DNA from 3 places in the Comamonas odontotermitis genome. Region 1 is predicted to be linked to each of the others. Evidence: predicted binding sites of a transcription regulator. Region 1 holds the regulator's gene; each other region holds the start of a gene.
What was found. Region 1 encodes LexA, which represses DNA repair genes until DNA is damaged. Its sites were predicted from a motif close to ACTGTATNNNNATACAGT; they were not measured.

Region 1 (5,867 bases):
GCTGATGGCCTGCTGCATCGACGAGGGTAGGGCGTCGAACATGATGTCCACATTGCCGCCCATCATGCTGGTGATGGCCGGGGCGCTGCCCGCAAACGGCACATGCGTTACCTTGAAGCCCATGCGGTCGCTGGCAAATTCGCCTGCCAGATGGGTGATGTTGCCGCTGCTGGCCGATCCCATCGTGAGCGTCTTTCCCTCCTTTTGCGCCTGCTGGGCCCTGGCGATCAAACCCTTGGCGTCCTGCACACCCAGATCCTTGCGGGTGACGAGCAGCAGTGGCGCCTTGCCCAGGCCCGCTACCGGCACAAAATCCTTGGCGGGGTCGTAGTTCATCTTGGCGTAGATGGCGCTGTTGATGACGAGTGGGGCGTTCGATCCGACGAAAAACGTCTGGCCATCGGCGGGGGCGCGCAGTACGGTTTCTGCAGCAATCATGCCTGCGGCGCCACCCTTGTTTTCGATGACGATAGCCTGGCCGCTGGCCTGCCCCACGTCCTGGGCCACAATGCGGGCAATCTGGTCGGCAGCGCCGCCAGCGGGGTAGGGCACCACCCAGCGCAGCGGGGCATCGGCGGCCTGGCTGTGCAGCGCCGTTGCGGCAATGGCAGCGCCTGCCGCAAAGCAGAAAGCGCGGTGCAGAAAATGGCGCCGCAAACGGCTCCGAAAATGGTTGTTGGGCACGATGTTTGTCTCCTGTCTGCTATGCATGATGTAGCGCTGGCAGTGGTCTGCTCTTTTGGTGGTGAAGGCCGCAGCGGCTACTGCACCTGCAACCACACTAGGTCGTTTTGTCAGTCGCGTCCAATATCAAATTGCTCTCAGCTGATATGTAATGCAACAGTGGCTTTGCCCGTATGCTTGCTGGCAAACGATGCATGAGGAGCAAGCCATGAGCGCATTCTTGAAGTACGAACAATCCGGCCATGTGGTCACCCTGACCATGTGCCAACCCGAGCGCCGCAACCCGCTGACCGGTAACACGGCGGTGGAGGAGTTTCTCGCCGCCATCGAGAAAATCCGTGCCGACAGCACGGTGCGTGCCGTGATCCTGACGGGCGAGGGCCCGGCATTCTCGTCTGGTGGTGATATCAAGACCATGCAGGAGCAGTCGTTTGGCGACGTGGACGGTATGCGCATCCGCGAGGACTACCGCCAGGGCATCCAGCGCCTGCCGCTGGCGCTGTTCAATCTGGAGGTGCCGACGATTGCCGCCGTGAACGGCCCTGCTGTGGGCGCGGGCCTTGATCTGACCTGCATGTGCGACCTGCGTGTGGCGTCGGACAAGGCCAAGTTTGCCGAGAGCTTTGTGAAGGTGGGCATCATTCCGGGCGACGGTGGCGCCTGGCTGCTGCCGCGCGTGATCGGCATGTCGCGTGCAGCCGAGTTGTCGCTGACCGGCCGCATGATCGACGCTGCTACCGCGCTGCAATGGGGACTGGTGTCACAGGTGGTACCGCATGACGAACTGATGCCTGCTGCCCGCGCGCTGGCGGAGGAAATTGCCGCCAACCCGCCGCAGGTCACCCGCATGACGAAAAAGCTCATGCGCGAAGGCATGCACCAAAGCCTGGCATCCATTCTGGAGCTGTCGGCCGCCTACCAGGCGCTGGCCCACCAGACCGCAGATCACCGCGAAGCGGTCAGCGCCTTTCTGGAAAAGCGCAAGCCGGATTTCAAGGGTTGAAGCAGCCCGGCAAATGCAATACGCAATACCGGGCACAGCAAATTAAGCAGGAATAGCAAACAGATGGCCGCTCAATGCGGCCATCTGCGCTGCCGTCTACATTCTTGGGTATAGAGCGACTGAACGGCGTGCAGCCAGAGCTTGTGGCCTGGCCGCAGAGCCGGTTATGCAGCAATTTCGAAACCGGCTTCATGTGCGGGGTGGCCGCACGCCATGCAGCGCAAGCGAACGCAACTCCGCCAGCAGGCTTTTCGTGTCGCGGTTGGTCTGCGTTTGGCAGGCTCCTGGGTGCTGTGCAACGCCTCTCAGCAGTGCTGGCGCTCCAGCCGTTCCAGTCGCTCCAATTCTGCGCAGATATCAGCCATAGAGCCGGTCATCGCCCAGCGCATGCCACGCTCGCGCTGCAGGCTGGCAGGCTTGGCCCAGTAGCGTTTGATGGAGGCATCATTGGCGGCCTGGGCGCTGCAGCGTTGCACCGACAGAAAGATATCGCTGGCGGCCTCTGCGGTTGTCTGGGTGCGGCGACGGCTGGCGGGTTTGCGCGGCAGGCGGATACGGTCAATAGGGCGATCAACAGGGCCTTGCACCGGAGCGACAGGTTTGTCGTCCGGGGCGTCCAGCAGGCTCATCTGTCCTGTGGTGCTGCGCTGGGCGGCAGACGATGCAGACAGAAAGCAGTGCACCTGGGCTGCATGCTGGCCATCATTGGCTGCACCACGGTGGGCCTTGCGACCACGGCGCACTGGCAGAGTGGACAGGGTGCGGCTGACCATGTGGAAGATGGGCGAGCCAGCGACGAGAGAAAAGGGCGCGAGGGCGCGCAATGCTGCAGCGACGAGCATAGGGACTCCTTGTGTACGGGAACGACAGCAGGATTGCTCATGGCAGACGCCGACCTCAGGGCAGTGAGATGGTTCCCACGGCGCCCGCTACCTGAAGCTGGGTCACATTTTTACGGCAGACGTGCTGTCTACATCAGCATCGTGTTGCGTATCAAGCCAACGGCGATGCCTTCAATCTCGAAAGGCTCGCCGGGCTGCACGACGATGGGCAGGTAGTCGGGGTTTTCAGCCAGCAACTCGATCCCGTCCTTGGTGCGCTGCAGGCGCTTGACGGTGACATCGTCTCCCAGCCGGGCCACGATGATCTGGCCGTTTCGCGCTTCGCGTGTGGATTTGACAGCGAGCAGGTCGCCATCCATGATGCCTGCATCACGCATGGACATGCCGCGCACCTTGAGCAGGTAATCGGGCTGTTGTTGGAACAGGCTGCCTTCCACGCTGTAGGTCTGGTCGACATGCTCCTGCGCCAGAATGGGCGAGCCTGCCGAGACCCGGCCAATCAGGGGTAGCGACAGTGGCGCCAGCTCCTGCACGATGCGGCCCACACTCGCTGCCATGCTGGAAACCCCTGCGGAGAGGCCGGCCAGCGGCGAAGAAAACCGCGTGCCGCGCGCCGCATTGATGGAGCGCACCGTGTCATTGTTGAGGCGGATGCCGCGCGAGGTACCGCTGACCAGTTCGATCACTCCCTTGCGGGCCAGGGCCTTCAAATGGTCTTCTGCCGAGTTGGCGGATTTGAAGCCCAGTTTGCTGGCGATTTCGGCACGGGTAGGGGGAGCACCGGTGCGCGAGATGGCGGTCTGGATCAGGTCCAGAATTTCTTGTTGGCGCGCGGTCAGTTTGGGGTGGTCTCGCATAAGATCTCCGTGTGATCTGTGGTGCCAGGTGCACTGCCGGTGGGCTGTGCATTCAAACACCTGTACATCAATCCAGTAACTGTATTTTTAACCAGTTTTTTCGGAGAGGCAAGCCTTGCAGCAAAAAATTTTGATCCTGGGCACTGGCGGAACCATTGCAGGTATGGCGGAAGATGCCGAGCACCCTGGTAAATACCGTGCGGCGCAGCTCTCCATCGGAGCCTTGGCGGCAGCGATCCCTGGCATTGAAAAGGCTGCTGGTGGCAGCCTGGATGCGCAGCAGCTTGCGCAAATCGATAGCAAGGACATGGACGACACGGTATGGCTGGCGCTGTTGCATGCATGCGACAAGGCACTGCACGACGATGCCGTGGCAGGCATCGTCATCACCCATGGTACGGACACGTTGGAGGAAACCGCATGGTTTCTGCACAGTTGTCTGGGGCGCCTGCCCAAGCCTGTGGTGCTGACATGCGCCATGCGACCGGCCAATGCCCTGATGCCGGACGGCCCCCAAAACCTCAAGGATGCAGTGCTTGCCGCCGCCGCACGCACTGCCGCCGGTGCGCCCTTGCTGACAGAAGTGGTTGCCATCACGGGTGGCGGCGAGTTGCACAGCGCCCAATGGCTGCAAAAAGCGCATCCACACCGGTTGATGGCCTTCTCATCGGGTGAGCAGGGGGCTATCGGCTGGGTGGGGAGTGAGGGGGTGCGCCTGCGTGACGGTCAGGTGCCCGGCGGCTTGACGACTGCCAAGGCATCTCTCGCTGTGCCCAGCTTGCCTGCGCCAGAGGCCTGGCCTTGGGTAGAAATCATCACCAGCCACGCAGGCGCGCGAGCTGCTGCTGTGGATGCCCTGCTGGCGCAGGGTGTACAAGGCCTGGTGGTGGCAACCACCGGGGACGGCACGGTGCACGAAGCGTTGCAACCGGCCCTGGCGCGTGCCCGCAGCCAGGGCGTGCCCGTGTGGCGCAGCAGCCGTTGCAGTGAAGGCGTGATCAGCGGCGGCAGGCTGCCGGTGCATGCCGACCTGGGGGCAGAGCTTGCCGTGGCACTCAACCCTTACAAAGCACGCGTCAGCCTGCAACTGGCCTTGCTGGGCGCTTTGCGTTGATAGGGTTTGCTATGAAAAAGGAAGCTGTTGGCGCTTGTTCTTTGGGCGCTGCAAGCCAATTTTCAGCAAATATCAGCAATCCTCTGGGGGCCAGCGGCCTGCACCATGTGGCCCTGATTGCATCGGACTATGCCCGCTCCAAGGCGTTCTATACCCATACCCTGGGTTGCACGGTGATTGCCGAGGAATACCGCGCTGCCCGTGATTCCTGGAAGCTGGATCTTGCCGTGCCCGGCGGCGGGCAGCTGGAGCTGTTCTCGTTTCCATCGCCGCCACCGCGCGTGTCCCGGCCCGAGGCCTGCGGCCTGCGCCACCTCGCCATTGCCGTGCAGGCGGTGAAGGCTGCGCACACTTATCTGGTTTCGCAAGGTGTGATGTGCGAAGAGATTCGTCTGGACGAGGTGACAGGCAAGCGGTTTTTCTTTTTCAGCGACCCGGATGGGTTGCCGCTGGAAGTCTATGAGAGGTGAGGGTAGGCATCGAAGCGCTAGCGTACCTACCCAGCAGACCAGGCGCACCCGCGCATAACGTTGCACCAACGATGTGTTTGCCCGCCTCAAGAGCGTGTCCTTAAGCTCTTCGTTCCACCTCAGCGATTTTGGAGGACGAGCTATCAGGCGCAGTGCATAGCCGGTAGCCTGTTGTTTGCATTCACTGCTGCGGCGCGTTCAAGGCCAGAGCAGATGGCGTCTCTGATCGTGCAGGACGAAAAAGACGTGGTCATCGGCCATGAATTGAACCTCTCACTCCCTTCAGCCTTTATGTATTGCGGATTCAGCATTCGTGTGAATCGATGGCTTCAAGCGCCGCAATCCTTGCTGGTATTTTGAGCGAATCCTCGCGGTGATTTCTTATTAATAAACTTCCTATATCAATTTTCTAATATTATTAATTTAAAAAATATTCTACATCGATAAAAATTTTAATGAATGATGGATCGGTGTTGTGAAAATTTTACCGGGGTAATTGAAGATTTATAGCGTTGAAAGTATGCAAGTATTTGGAAGATATTGATTTTTATATTTTCAAAAAAGGGGAAGTTGATTTGTTTTTCGTTTGGATTTTTTAAAATCCACACAATGTATACTAATTTTTAATTTTACTTTTTTATAAAAATATACATGAGTAATGGAAGCGCCATTATTTGAGTGTTGAAGGCATCTTGGTTTTTGCATGTTGTAGATGAAGAATCTGTGAGAATCGATTACTGGTAAATCAGGGCAAGCCTTGTTGGTATGCGGAAGCAAGGATTTGCAAGTTCAACAGCCTTCAAATGGCGTTGATAGATTGATTCGATTCTCGATTCAAGGAGGAGTAATGCAATTACCGCTTTCATCAAAACGAGCGCCCCACCGCGCCGCTTGGGC
Region 2 (5,867 bases), 750 kb from region 1:
TCAACCTCTTCATGGTCAAGAACGGGGTGGTGAGCACTCCGGCGCGCGGCGTTCTGATGGGGATATCGCGCCAGACGGCGCTGGAGCTGTGCCAGCGCCTGGGCATTACCGCGTATGCCCAGCCGGTGACGCAGGAGGCGCTTCGCACGGCAGACGAGGTGTTCATCACCTCCACGGCCGGTGGCATCATGCCCATCTCCAAGATCGACGGGGTGGCGCTCACCGGTTTCCCTGGCCCCGTCACCCAGCGGCTGCAGGACGCCTACTGGGCCATGCATGACGAGGCGGCCTACCGCGACCCGGTGGATTACAGCCGCTGAGAGCTGCCCAGCTGGCCCAAACAGCCAGCAAATGACCCGCCCGGCCAGCGCAGACGTGAGCGGGGCAGGAGCGGGGAGACTGCCGGGCCAGCCTACTTGTCAAACAGCGCCTGCAGCTGGGCGCGCTCCTTCAGGCCCGATTGCAGAGCCAGCATCAGCAGAATGCGCGCCTTGGGCGCCTTCAGGTCACCGGCCATGATGGCGCCTGCGTCGTACGAGGTTTTGCCGCCGCCTTCAAAGCCGTAGCTGGGCATCACGCGGCCATTGTGCACGCGGGTGGTGACGACCACGGGCACGCCCTTGCCCATGGCGTACTTGGCGGCATTCAGCATGGGCACGTTCATGTTGCCCATGCCCAGCGCGTCGATGACGATGCCTTTGACACCCCGATCCACCGCCTGTCGCAACGCTTCGCCGTTGGCGCCGCCATACATGGGGAAGATTTCCACCTCGGGCATGGTCTGCGCCGCAATGGCAATGTGCTGGCGGCGCACGGGCGCGTTGCCGTAGACCACGCGGTCGGGGTAGACCTCGCCCAGAAAACCGTATTCACCAGAGCGGAAAGTCTCCACATTCGCGGTGTGCGTCTTGGTCACATACCGGGCAGCGTTGATCTGGTTGTTCATGGCCAGCATGGCGCCCTTGTTCTGCGATTGTGGGTCGACCGCAATGCGCACGGCGTTGAGCAGGTTGCGCGGGCCATCAAAATCAGACACCGAAGCATTGCGCTGCGCGCCGATCAGCACGATGGGCTTGGGCGACTGCACGGTCACATCCAGCCAGAAGGCGGTCTCCTCCAGTGTGTCGGTGCCGTGCGAGACGATGACGCCCGCCACCTCGGGCTTGGCAAGGGCTGCCTGCACGGCGGCCGTCAGTTCCACCCAGCGCGCCGGGTCCATATAGTCGGATGGCACGTTCGAGAGGTTGTTCACCTGAATCTGCGCGTACTTGCCCACGTCAGGTACGGTGGCGAGCAGGTCGTCACCCGAAATCGCAGGAACAGGCGCGTTCTTCACCGGGTCGATCTTCATCGCAATCGTGCCGCCTGTGGCGATGAACTGCACAGTGGGCTTGTCCTGCGCAAAGGCGGGGGCGGTGAGCATCTGGCCGGCCAGCGCAGCGGCCAGCAGGGAAAAGCGGAATCGGGGCATGGGCAGTCTCCTCGTATGGTGAATCGCCTGCATGCACCGCACACGGTGCGCACATTGCGTGCTTTGCACATGGGGGCTGCAGGCAGGAGCATTGTGGGTGCTGCGCGTGGTTTCGCACCGCGCATGCTGTCGCGCGCTTAACCGGCCCCTACAATGCGCGGCAATGCAAATACAACCATCGACACGCAGGCGCTGGCTGGCATGGAGTAGCTGCATGCTCCTGTTGCCGGCACTGGCAGCCTGCCAGAAAGAGAGCGAGGGCGCCGCGTCGCGCACTCCTGCGCAAGGCGGTGGCGCCCTGGCGCCAGACTTGGCCAGCGATCAATTTTTCACCCTGCCACGCAAGACTGCCGACGGCTCCGAGTGGGCGCCGCCACTGTGCCTGGGTTTGCCGGTGGTGCTGGCACTGACGGCGCAGCCTGCGCTGGCCGTGGTGCCGGATTGGGGCCTTGACATGCAGGCCAGCCAATTGCGAGACCGCCTGTGGCTCGCGGCACTGGCTGCACTGGGCGTAGCCGATCCCCAGGCACCATCGCCAGCAGCCGCTTCTGCAGCTGCCAGACTGCAGGCGCGCGCCAAGGCAGGCGAGCCCGATTGGGCCAGGGCCGTGGCACTGGTGCTGGCCACGTGGCCCGCAGGCAAGGCAGCGACGGTGGAAACCGCCCAGGCGCTGGCAGAAGCCGCATGGGGCCTGTACGGCAATGTACTGGGCTTACCGTATCAAAGGCTCAGCATCGTGGCCGAGCAGATGCCCGCTGGCATCATCCGTCCCTTGCGAGCGGGTGAGGCGCCGCTCTTTACCGAGTCGCAGTTGCGCGCACAGGGCGACAGGGCGGTGGACAGCATCACGGTGGAATACAAGGACGTCCCCATCGGCCCCTTGCTGGCCGATGTGCAGCAGCGTTTTGGCCCGCCCGTGCTGCAAGAGCCGCACTCCGCTGCCCACATGCAGGACCTGCCCAACACCGTGTGGCAGCGCGGCACCGAGGCCCTGGTACTGCTGCCACGCACCGAAACAGCGGCTGATCTGCATCTGATGGACGTGCGGCAGCTGGACGAGAGAAAGTGGTTTGACAGGCTATTTGGCAATGGCGATGGCGCTGATGATCCATCCAGGCGGGAGCAGCGCATTCGCCAACTGGCGGCCTGAGTGGTGGTGTGCGTGATGGTGCGATGGGGGGCCCGGGATTGGTAATTTATCTATCAATTTGATAGCAATGGGCGCAATTCAGCAAAGCGCTGAAGACTGATTTATCTATATTCGGCTATTCACGGGCAGCTTTGCTGCGTAGCAACCGGGTTTTGATAAAATACTGTTGTTATTTACAGTATTCTATGCAAACCATCGCCAAGCTCCGCATTCTGGCAGACGCTGCCAAGTACGACGCCAGCTGTGCATCCAGCGGCGTCAAGGGGCGCGACTCGCTGGGTGGCAAGGGCATGGGGTCGGCAGAAGGCATGGGCATCTGCCACAGTTACACGCCAGATGGCCGCTGCGTGTCGCTGCTCAAGATACTGCTCACTAACTTCTGCATCTACGACTGCCGCTACTGCATCAACCGCAAAAGCTCCAATGTGCAGCGGGCACGGTTCACGGCGGCCGAAGTGGTGGCGCTCACCCTGGATTTCTACCGCCGCAACTGCATCGAGGGGCTGTTTCTTTCCAGCGGCATCATCCAGTCGTCCAATTACACCATGGAGCAGCTGGTGGAAGTAGCACGCAGCCTGCGAGAAGACCATGATTTTCGCGGCTACATCCACCTCAAGACCATTCCTGATGCAGACCCCCAACTGCTGGCGCTCGCCGGGCGCCATGCAGACCGCCTGAGCATCAATATCGAGCTGCCTACCTCGCAAGGCCTTCAGCAGCTCGCCCCCGAAAAAAGCGCTTCCGGCATCGCATCGGCCATGGGCGATGTCGCCAGACATATCGACGAGGCAAGGCAGGAGGGCCAGGCGCACGCCGCCCAAAAGCCCGTGTCGCTGCCCGGCGCGCAGCGTGCGCGCCGCGCCAGGCCTGCGCGGTATGCGCCGGGTGGGCAAAGCACGCAGATGATCGTGGGGGCTGATGGCGCAAGCGATGCCGTCATACTGCGCACCAGCAGCGCGCTCTATACCGGCCACCGGCTGCGCCGCGTGTACTACTCGGCGTTCAGTCCCATACCGAATGCGTCAGCCGACCTGCCGCTGCAGGCGCCGCCCCTGATCCGCGAACACCGCCTGTACCAGGCGGACTGGCTGATGCGCTTTTATGGCTTTGCGCACGAAGAGATCATCGCCCCCGGCGCCACTGGCATGCTGGATCTGGAAATCGACCCCAAGCTGGCCTGGGCGCTGGCGCACCGCCAGCATTTCCCCATCAACCTGAACCGCGCGCCTAAGGAATGGCTGCTGCGCGTGCCCGGCCTGGGTGGGCGCAGCGTGGAGCGCCTGCTGGCCGCGCGGAGCGTGCGCAGCCTGCGCCTGGCCGATCTGCAGCAACTGCATGTGGCCAGCGCCAAGGTGCTGGCCTTTGTGGAATTGGCCGATTACCACCCCCGCCCCGGGGCCCTGGAGAGCGCCCAATTGCGCGAACAGTTGATTGCGCAGATGGCGCAGGGCGCCGTGCAGCGCAGGCACAGCGGCATGCACCTGACCGCTGCGGGCCAGATGGCGCTGTTCTGAGCATGCGGGCCGCGCCATATGGAGCAGAGAGCGGGCAGGCGCTGAGCGTGCTGCTGGACGCGCCCGATGATTTTGCGGGCTTTCGGCAAGCGGCGCGGGCATTGCTGGCCCTGGGCGCTGCACCTGACGGCGTTCACTGGCGGTGGAACGACACGCTGGCCACTCGCGCTGCAGAAGGCGACCTGTTTGCCGACGGCAAACTCTCTTCTGCGCAAGACCGGGTGCTGACACCTGATGCACTGGATCTCCTGGTGCCAGCCCCTGGCCGGCCCGTGCATATCCGCAAGGCACAACTGGCCGTGCTGCGCGATGCCTGCTGCCACCGCAACCCGGCGCGCTTTGCGCTGTGCTACCGCTGGCTGTGGCGCGTGCAGCGCATGCCCCAACTGGCAGGCGACGCGCTGGATGCCGACTGGCGCGATCTGGAGCGCCTGGCCCATGCCGTGGGGCGCGAAATCCACAAAATGCACGCATTTGTGCGCTTTCGGCCCGCGCAGGATGCGAGCGGCGAGCCGCTGCACGTGGCCTGGTTCGAGCCGGAGCACCACATCGTGCGCGCAGCCTCGGGCTTTTTCATGCGGCGCTTTACCAATATGCGCTGGGCCATTCTCAGCCCTGATTGCAGCGTGCTGTGGGATCTGCACGCCCTGCAATGGGCGCCCGGCGCCACGGCTGCCCAGGCGCCCGGGCCCGATGCGGGCGAGGCGCTCTGGCTTGCCTACTACCAATCCACCTTCAACCCCGCGCGCCTCAAGGAGCAGGCCATGCTGCGTGAAATGCCGCGCCGCTACTGGAAGAACCTGCCCGAAACCCAGGCGATCAGCGCCCTGGTTGCCACGGCCCGCAGCCGCACGGGGCACATGCTGGCCGCGATGGGCGATGACCCAGGTGAAGGCGAGGCTGCTGGCGCTGGTGAAGATTCCTGATTTGATAGCGGATAGCGCTTATCAGCTCTGCGTCAGAAGTACTTCTTATACAGAATTCCGGGTCCAATCAGTGTAGGGCCACGTCTTCGCGCCGCACATGGTCATTGGCCGTGCCGGTGGGGCGGCTCGACCAGTAGCCCGCCAGGAGCGAGCCCGAAATGTTGTGCCACACCGAGAAAATGGCGCCCGGCAGCGCAGCCATGGGGCTGAAGAACTTGGCCCCCAGGCTGGCTGCCAGGCCGGAATTCTGCATGCCCACCTCAATGGCCAGCGTGCGGCACACCGATTTGTCAAAACCCAGCAGGCGCCCGCCCCAGTAGCCGCCCAGGTAACCGATCAGGTTGTGTGCAATCACCCCGGCAACCACCACGCCACCCACGGTGGCAATGCGGTCGCGGCTGAGTGCCACCACCGTCGAGAGCACCAGCAAAATGGCCACCATCGACACCAGCGGCAACAGACGCTCGACACGTTTGATCTGCGCATGCCAGAAATGGTTGAGCACCAGGCCCAGGCCAATGGGCAGCAGCACAATCTGCGCAATCTCCATGAGCAGCGCGCTCACCGGCACATCGATCGATGCCGAAATATAAAGGCGTGCGAGCAGAGGCGTAGCCACAATGCCCACCAGGGTGGAAAGCGCGCTGATGGTGACTGACAGCGCCACATCGCCCTTGGAGAGAAAAATCATCACATTGGATGAAGTGCCGCTTGCCACGCTGCCCACCAGCACCATCCCGGCCGTCAGCTCGGGCGGCATCTGCAAGGACTTGGCAATCAGCCATGCGGCCAGCGGCATGATGAGG
Region 3 (5,867 bases), 1.4 Mb from region 1:
TAGGCATCCACCAGGCCGTACAGCTGCACGCTGCTGCCGTCGGCAGCCCGGGTAGGCGCATGAACAGCCATGGTGCCGCCAGCCACCAGGGCCACGGCGGCGGCATATGCAGAAAATGAAGTTTGCATGGGTAGGCCCTTACTGCTTTGGAATGCCGGCACGCTGGATCACGGCACCCCAGCGCTGGATTTCGCTGTTCAACAGCGCCGCCTGCTGCTCGGCGGTGCTGCCCCGCGCCTCAACACCCAGGTCTTGCAGGCGTTGCTTCACGTCGGGCAAGGCCAGCGCCGCATTCGCCGCCTGGCTGAGCCGCGCGATGACGGCCTGAGGCGTCTTTGCCGGCGCGGCCAGCGCATTCCACGAGGCCACGCTGAAGCCCTTGGCCGCCGCATCGCTCTCGGCCACGGTGGGAACCTGCGGCAGCCCGGCCGCGCGCTTGTCACCCATGACGGCCAGTGCCCGCAGTACCTTGCTGCTGACCTGTGCCATCACCGGCGCGAGAATTTCAACGGCCGCATCCACCTGCTTGCCACGCAGCGCGTTGAGCACGGCGGGCGAGCCATTGAAAGGCACGATCTGCACATCGATGCCCAGCGTGGTCTTGAGCAGCTCTGCCGCCAGGTGCTGCGTGCTGCCCATATTGATGGTGCCGATATTGAGCTTGCCAGGCCGCGCCTTGGCCTGGGCGACGAGATCCTGCAGCGAACGGATCGGACTGTCCTGCGGCACCAGCACGGCCAGATCAAAATAGCCCAGCGTGGAGATCGGTGCAAAGTCCTTGGCCGCGTTGTACGAAAGCGACTTGAACAGCCCCTCTGCAACCGCGTTGGCATTCGACATGAGCAGCAGCGTAAGGCCATCGGGCGCGGCTCGCACCACCTGCTCGGCAGCCACCACGCCGCCCGCACCCGGCTTGTTGTCCACGATGATGGGCTGGCCGCCGAGCAGCTCGGTCATTTTCTGCGCCACGATGCGCACGGTGAGGTCGGCTACGCCTCCCGGGCCGAAGGGCACCATGATGCGGATGGGCTTGGAAGAAAATGATGGCTGGGCACCTGCCGCCAACGGCATGGCTCCCAATGCCAGCAGGGCGCTGACAAACTGTCGTCTTTGCATGTGAAGTCTCCTGTAGAGCCCACACTGTGGCCAAAATCGATGCTGCTGAGCACTGCCTTCGAGCGGCTAGCAGATATGCCTGTTCGGCATGGCTACGCTACAGGCCCTCTTCCCCGGCTCCATCCAGCACCTTGCGCACCACCTCTCCGCCAAAACCGCGGCTGGCCAGAAAACGCATCTGTTTTGCCCGCTCCTGCGGCGTGGAAGGCTGCTCGCCAAAGCGGCGCCGCCAGACTTCGCAGGCCCGCTGCAGCTCGGTGCCCCGCAGGCGATCCATGGCGTCGGCAATCAGCTCGGCATCCACACCCTTGTGGCGCAACTCCTGCGCCACGCGATTGGCGCCGAAGCGCGCCGCCTTGGTATGGAGCACGCTCTCCACCAGTCGCTCGGCGCTGATGAAGCCCTTGGCTTCGAGCGCATCGAGCACGGCATTCAGATCATCGCCCTCTTCCAGGTGCGGGCTGAGTTTGGTCACCAGTTCGGCACGCGAGTGCTCGCGCTGCGCCAGATAGCGCAGTGCGCGGCCTTGGAGGGAGAGTTTGGCAAACGACATTCCGAATGACACCCGAATTGCTATAAAACAAATAGCTGCCCGCGCACATCTACTGTGCGCAGACAGCTATTTTTACTGAATCCAATGGATGGCGAGCCCGGGTCAGGCAGCCTCTCCATCGGCATCGGGGCCTGCGATCACGCCGTCTTCGGCGGGGCGCAGCGAGATGTTCAGGCTTTCGCGCACCTTGTTCTCGATCTCGATGGCGAGGTCGGGATTCTCGCGCAGGAATTCGCGCGAGTTGTCGCGGCCCTGGCCGATCTTCTCTCCGTTGTAGGCATACCAGGCGCCGCTTTTCTCGATGATGCGGGCATTGACGCCCATGTCGAGGATTTCGCCTTCGCGCGAGATGCCTTCGCCAAAGAGGATGTCGAACTCGGCGGTCTTGAACGGAGGCGAAACCTTGTTCTTGACAACCTTCACCTTGGTTTCATTACCGATGGCTTCGTCACCCTTCTTGATGGTGCCGGTGCGACGGATATCGAGACGCACCGAGGCGTAGAACTTGAGCGCGTTGCCGCCCGTCGTGGTTTCGGGGCTGCCGAACATCACACCGATCTTCATGCGGATCTGGTTGATGAAGATGACCGTGCAGTTGGTCTTCTTGATGGTGGCGGTCAGCTTGCGCAGCGCCTGGCTCATCAGGCGCGCCTGCAGGCCGGGCAACTGGTCGCCCATTTCGCCTTCGATTTCAGCCTTGGGCGTCAGGGCGGCGACCGAGTCCACCACGATCAGGTCAACGGCGCCCGAGCGCACCAGGCTGTCCACGATCTCCAGCGCCTGCTCGCCGGTATCGGGCTGGCTGATCAGTATGTCCGGCAGGTTCACGCCCAGCTTTTGCGCATAGCTGGTATCGAGCGCGTGCTCGGCGTCGATGAAGGCACAGGTACCGCCCAGTTTTTGCATTTCGGCAATCACCTGCAGCGTCAGCGTGGTCTTGCCGGACGATTCAGGGCCGTAGATCTCGATCACACGGCCACGCGGCAGGCCGCCTACGCCCAGGGCAATGTCGAGCCCCAGCGAGCCGGTGGAGACAACCTGGATATCCTCAATCGCCTCGCCCTCTCCCAACTTCATGATCGTGCCCTTGCCGAACTGCTTTTCGATCTGGGCAAGCGCCGCAGCCAGGGCTTTGGCTTTTTCGGTATTGGCTTCTGGCTTGGTAGCGGTGGCGTTCATGGATTTGTCCTTGCGTTTAAGAGTCATGTCGTATGGATTTCTATCCAGCTGTTTGCATATACAGACTGGATGCTTGAACAGTAGTTTATGGGATTGGTATATTTTATAAAATCATTTTTTTAGTCAGTTTAGTTGACTATATATAAAATACCGACACCGACGTGATCTGGCGAAAAAGCCCTTTGTTTTCAAGGACCCATGCCCATTCTTCTTCCCCACCTGCCTGACGACAGCTGGCGCCTGACGCACCTGGGCCGCCTTCTGGGCCATGCCATGCGCCGCTTCGATGCCCGCGTGCTGCAGCTGATGGCACAGGACGAAGCGGTACCGCTTGCCCTGTCGAACCTGGCAGCGCGCGACCAGGTGAGCGCCGCCCATATCCACATTACCCGGCACCTGGCGCTGGCCGGTGACCGCCTGACCAACCTGGCCGAGCGCGCTGGCATGAGCAAGCAGGCCATGGCCAACCTGGTGGATCAGTGCGAAGCCTGGGGATTGGTGACGCGCGAGAGCGATCCGCGTGACGCACGGGCCCGCATCGTGCGCTTTACCGGCTCCGGCCTGCTGTGGCTGCAGGCTTTCGAGCGCGCAGTAACACAGGCAGAGGCCGAGTTCCGCACCGAGGTGGGCGACGAAGTGGCGACGGTGGTGAAACTGGGGCTGGAGGCGTATTGCGGCAGCGATGAACAGATTTTTTGATCAAAAGCGGCTCTAAGAGCGTGTTTACGATCTCTACGCAGCCGCGTTGGAGTGCAATCGGGATGAGTCCGAAGCGCTTATCCAGCAAGCGCTATTAGCTCCGTTTTTCGAAGCGATAGAAGAGATTCGGCTCAGAGACCAGGTACAGCACGCCAGAGCCATCCATGGCCACGCCTTCAGGCTGGGGAATGGTGCGCTCCAGCCCGCTTTCGCCTGCCCACAGCGGCATCAGGCCGGCCAGATCGCCATTGCGGTCGTATTCGTACAGCACCGACGACTCCTCTCCCAGCAGCAGCAGATTGCCCGTGCGGGGATCGACTTCAACCGACGCCAGATCGGTGGTGGGCAGACCGGTGGGGTCGGCAGGCTCCCACGAATTGACAGTCACGGAGGGCGAAGCGCCAGTACCGGGAGCGAAGGCGGGCAGACTGATGCGCAATACCTGCATGGGCCATTTTTCCGTCACTGCAACGAGTTGCCGGCGCTGCCCGTCCCAGCTCAGGCCTTCCACTCCGAAGTTCTTGATCTCCGTATCGCCCAATGCCAGAGACTGGGTCTGGCTCAGCACCACCTTGCGGCCTTCCGGCACGATCTCCACCCAGTGGATGCGGTTGCGGCGTTCGTCCGCAATGGCGAACCAGTTGCCATCGATATGGGCAACCCCTTCAGGGTCATCGGCGCCTTCCAGGGGCATGAGGCGCAGCAGTTCGCCCTTGGTGTTCAACTCGGCCACGCTGGGCGGGCGGTTGATTACGGCAAAGAGGGTATGGGTGTGCGGGCTGTAGGTCAGACCCGAGAGGTTGTCGCGAATGCCGATGACCGGTTTGGCCTGCTCTGTTGCGTGGTAACGCGCCAGCTGCGCGTTCGCAGCCGGAGCAGCACGCTCTGCTGCGATTGCACCGTGCCAGGGCAGGCGCATGGTGTTCAGGTGCAGACAGATCGCAACCAGCGCCAGCAAGGCCATGACCGCCGCTATCCGGCGGCGGCGCAACCGCCACCCCAACACCTGGGTATCCCGTTTCATTCTGCCCTGTCTGGTTGAACACGCCTGTGCGCCAGGGCACCATGCCGGGGCTGAAAACGCGTACGCGCATGGTACGCGATGCCGTGCGGCATTTTTGTGACGCGGTCATGCACGCTCGCTCACCTGCAGGCACAGCGCCACGCCCGGCCAATCGCCATACACGGCATCAACAGGCTCTAGAATCAACCGAAACAGCGCACAGCGCATACCAACAGGAGACCCCATGCGAATTCTGATTGCCGAAGACGACCAGGTGCTGGCCGACGGCCTGCTGCGCAGTCTGCGCAACTCGGGCGCTGTGGTGGACCACGTGGCCACTGGCACCGAAGCCGATGCCGCACTGATGGCCAACAACGAGTTTGACCTGCTGATCCTCGACCTGGGCCTGCCCAAGATGCACGGGCTGGAAGTACTCAAAAGGCTGCGCGCGCGCGGATCTGCGATACCCGTGCTGATTCTCACCGCCGCCGAAAGCGTGGACGAGCGCGTACAAGGCCTTGATCTGGGGGCCGACGACTACATGGCCAAGCCCTTTGCGCTGTCGGAGCTGGAAGCGCGCGTGCGGGCTCTCACGCGCCGCAGCGCAGGCATGAGCACCACCCTGATCCAGCACGGACCGCTGGAATACGACCAGGCGGGGCGCGTCGCCACGCTGGAAGGCCGGATGCTGGAGTTGTCCGCGCGCGAGCTGGGCCTGCTGGAGGTGTTGCTGCAGCGCAGCGGCCGCCTCGTCAGCAAGGACCAGTTGGTCGAGCGCCTGTGTGAATGGGGAGAAGAAGTCAGCACCAATGCCATCGAGGTGTACATCCACCGCCTGCGCAAGAAAATCGAGAAGGGCCCGGTACGCATTGCCACCGTGCGCGGCCTGGGCTATTGCCTCGAAAAGATCCAGCCTGCGGCCTGACCATCATTTCATAGCAGCCAGCGCTTTGTAGATGGGCGCTGACAGCACTTTAGACCACAAGGACTGCCTTGGCCCTGTTTCGCGGTGAGCAGCGTTCCCTGTTCGGTGAGATCCTCGACTGGATGCTCACCCCGCTGCTGCTGCTGTGGCCGGTGTCGCTCGCGCTGACCTGGCTGGTGGCGCAGAACCTGGCCAACAAGCCGTTCGACCGCGCGCTGGAGTACAACGCCCACGCTCTGGCACAGCTGGTGAGTGTGCATGGTGGGCAGACCTATTTCAATCTGCCCCAGCCCGCCAGCGAAATTCTGCGCGCCGATGACTCGGACGCCGTGTACTACCAGGTAACGGCGCCCAATGGACGTTTTCTGGCTGGCGAATCGGAACTGCCCCCG

Region 2: LAD35_RS10055 (putative DNA modification/repair radical SAM protein) is a predicted target of LexA. The motif match lies at 2,784-2,801, and genes of this name have one in related genera.
Region 3: recA (recombinase RecA) is a predicted target of LexA. The motif match lies at 2,896-2,913, and genes of this name have one in related genera.

What each region holds. Positions count from the first base shown of each region.
Region 1 is NZ_CP083451.1:2,915,569-2,921,435, reverse strand. It holds gene LAD35_RS13530 (Bug family tripartite tricarboxylate transporter substrate binding protein) at 1-657, opposite strand, end outside; gene LAD35_RS13525 (crotonase/enoyl-CoA hydratase family protein) at 893-1,687, shown strand; gene LAD35_RS13520 (hypothetical protein) at 1,993-2,529, opposite strand; gene lexA (transcriptional repressor LexA) at 2,658-3,386, opposite strand; gene LAD35_RS13510 (asparaginase) at 3,502-4,500, shown strand; gene gloA2 (SMU1112c/YaeR family gloxylase I-like metalloprotein) at 4,512-4,970, shown strand; gene LAD35_RS13500 (hypothetical protein) at 5,142-5,330, shown strand; gene LAD35_RS13495 (beta strand repeat-containing protein) at 5,818-5,867, shown strand, end outside.
Region 2 is NZ_CP083451.1:2,164,473-2,170,339, reverse strand. It holds gene LAD35_RS10070 (aminotransferase class IV) at 1-320, shown strand, start outside; gene LAD35_RS10065 (asparaginase) at 413-1,471, opposite strand; gene LAD35_RS10060 (hypothetical protein) at 1,686-2,621, shown strand; gene LAD35_RS10055 (putative DNA modification/repair radical SAM protein) at 2,807-4,135, shown strand; gene LAD35_RS10050 (TIGR03915 family putative DNA repair protein) at 4,138-5,061, shown strand; gene panS (ketopantoate/pantoate/pantothenate transporter PanS) at 5,129-5,867, opposite strand, start outside.
Region 3 is NZ_CP083451.1:4,301,791-4,307,657, forward strand. It holds gene LAD35_RS19720 (porin) at 1-128, opposite strand, end outside; gene LAD35_RS19725 (Bug family tripartite tricarboxylate transporter substrate binding protein) at 139-1,116, opposite strand; gene recX (recombination regulator RecX) at 1,214-1,669, opposite strand; gene recA (recombinase RecA) at 1,772-2,848, opposite strand; gene LAD35_RS19740 (MarR family winged helix-turn-helix transcriptional regulator) at 3,047-3,547, shown strand; gene LAD35_RS19745 (SdiA-regulated domain-containing protein) at 3,642-4,571, opposite strand; gene LAD35_RS19750 (response regulator) at 4,795-5,475, shown strand; gene LAD35_RS19755 (sensor histidine kinase) at 5,544-5,867, shown strand, end outside.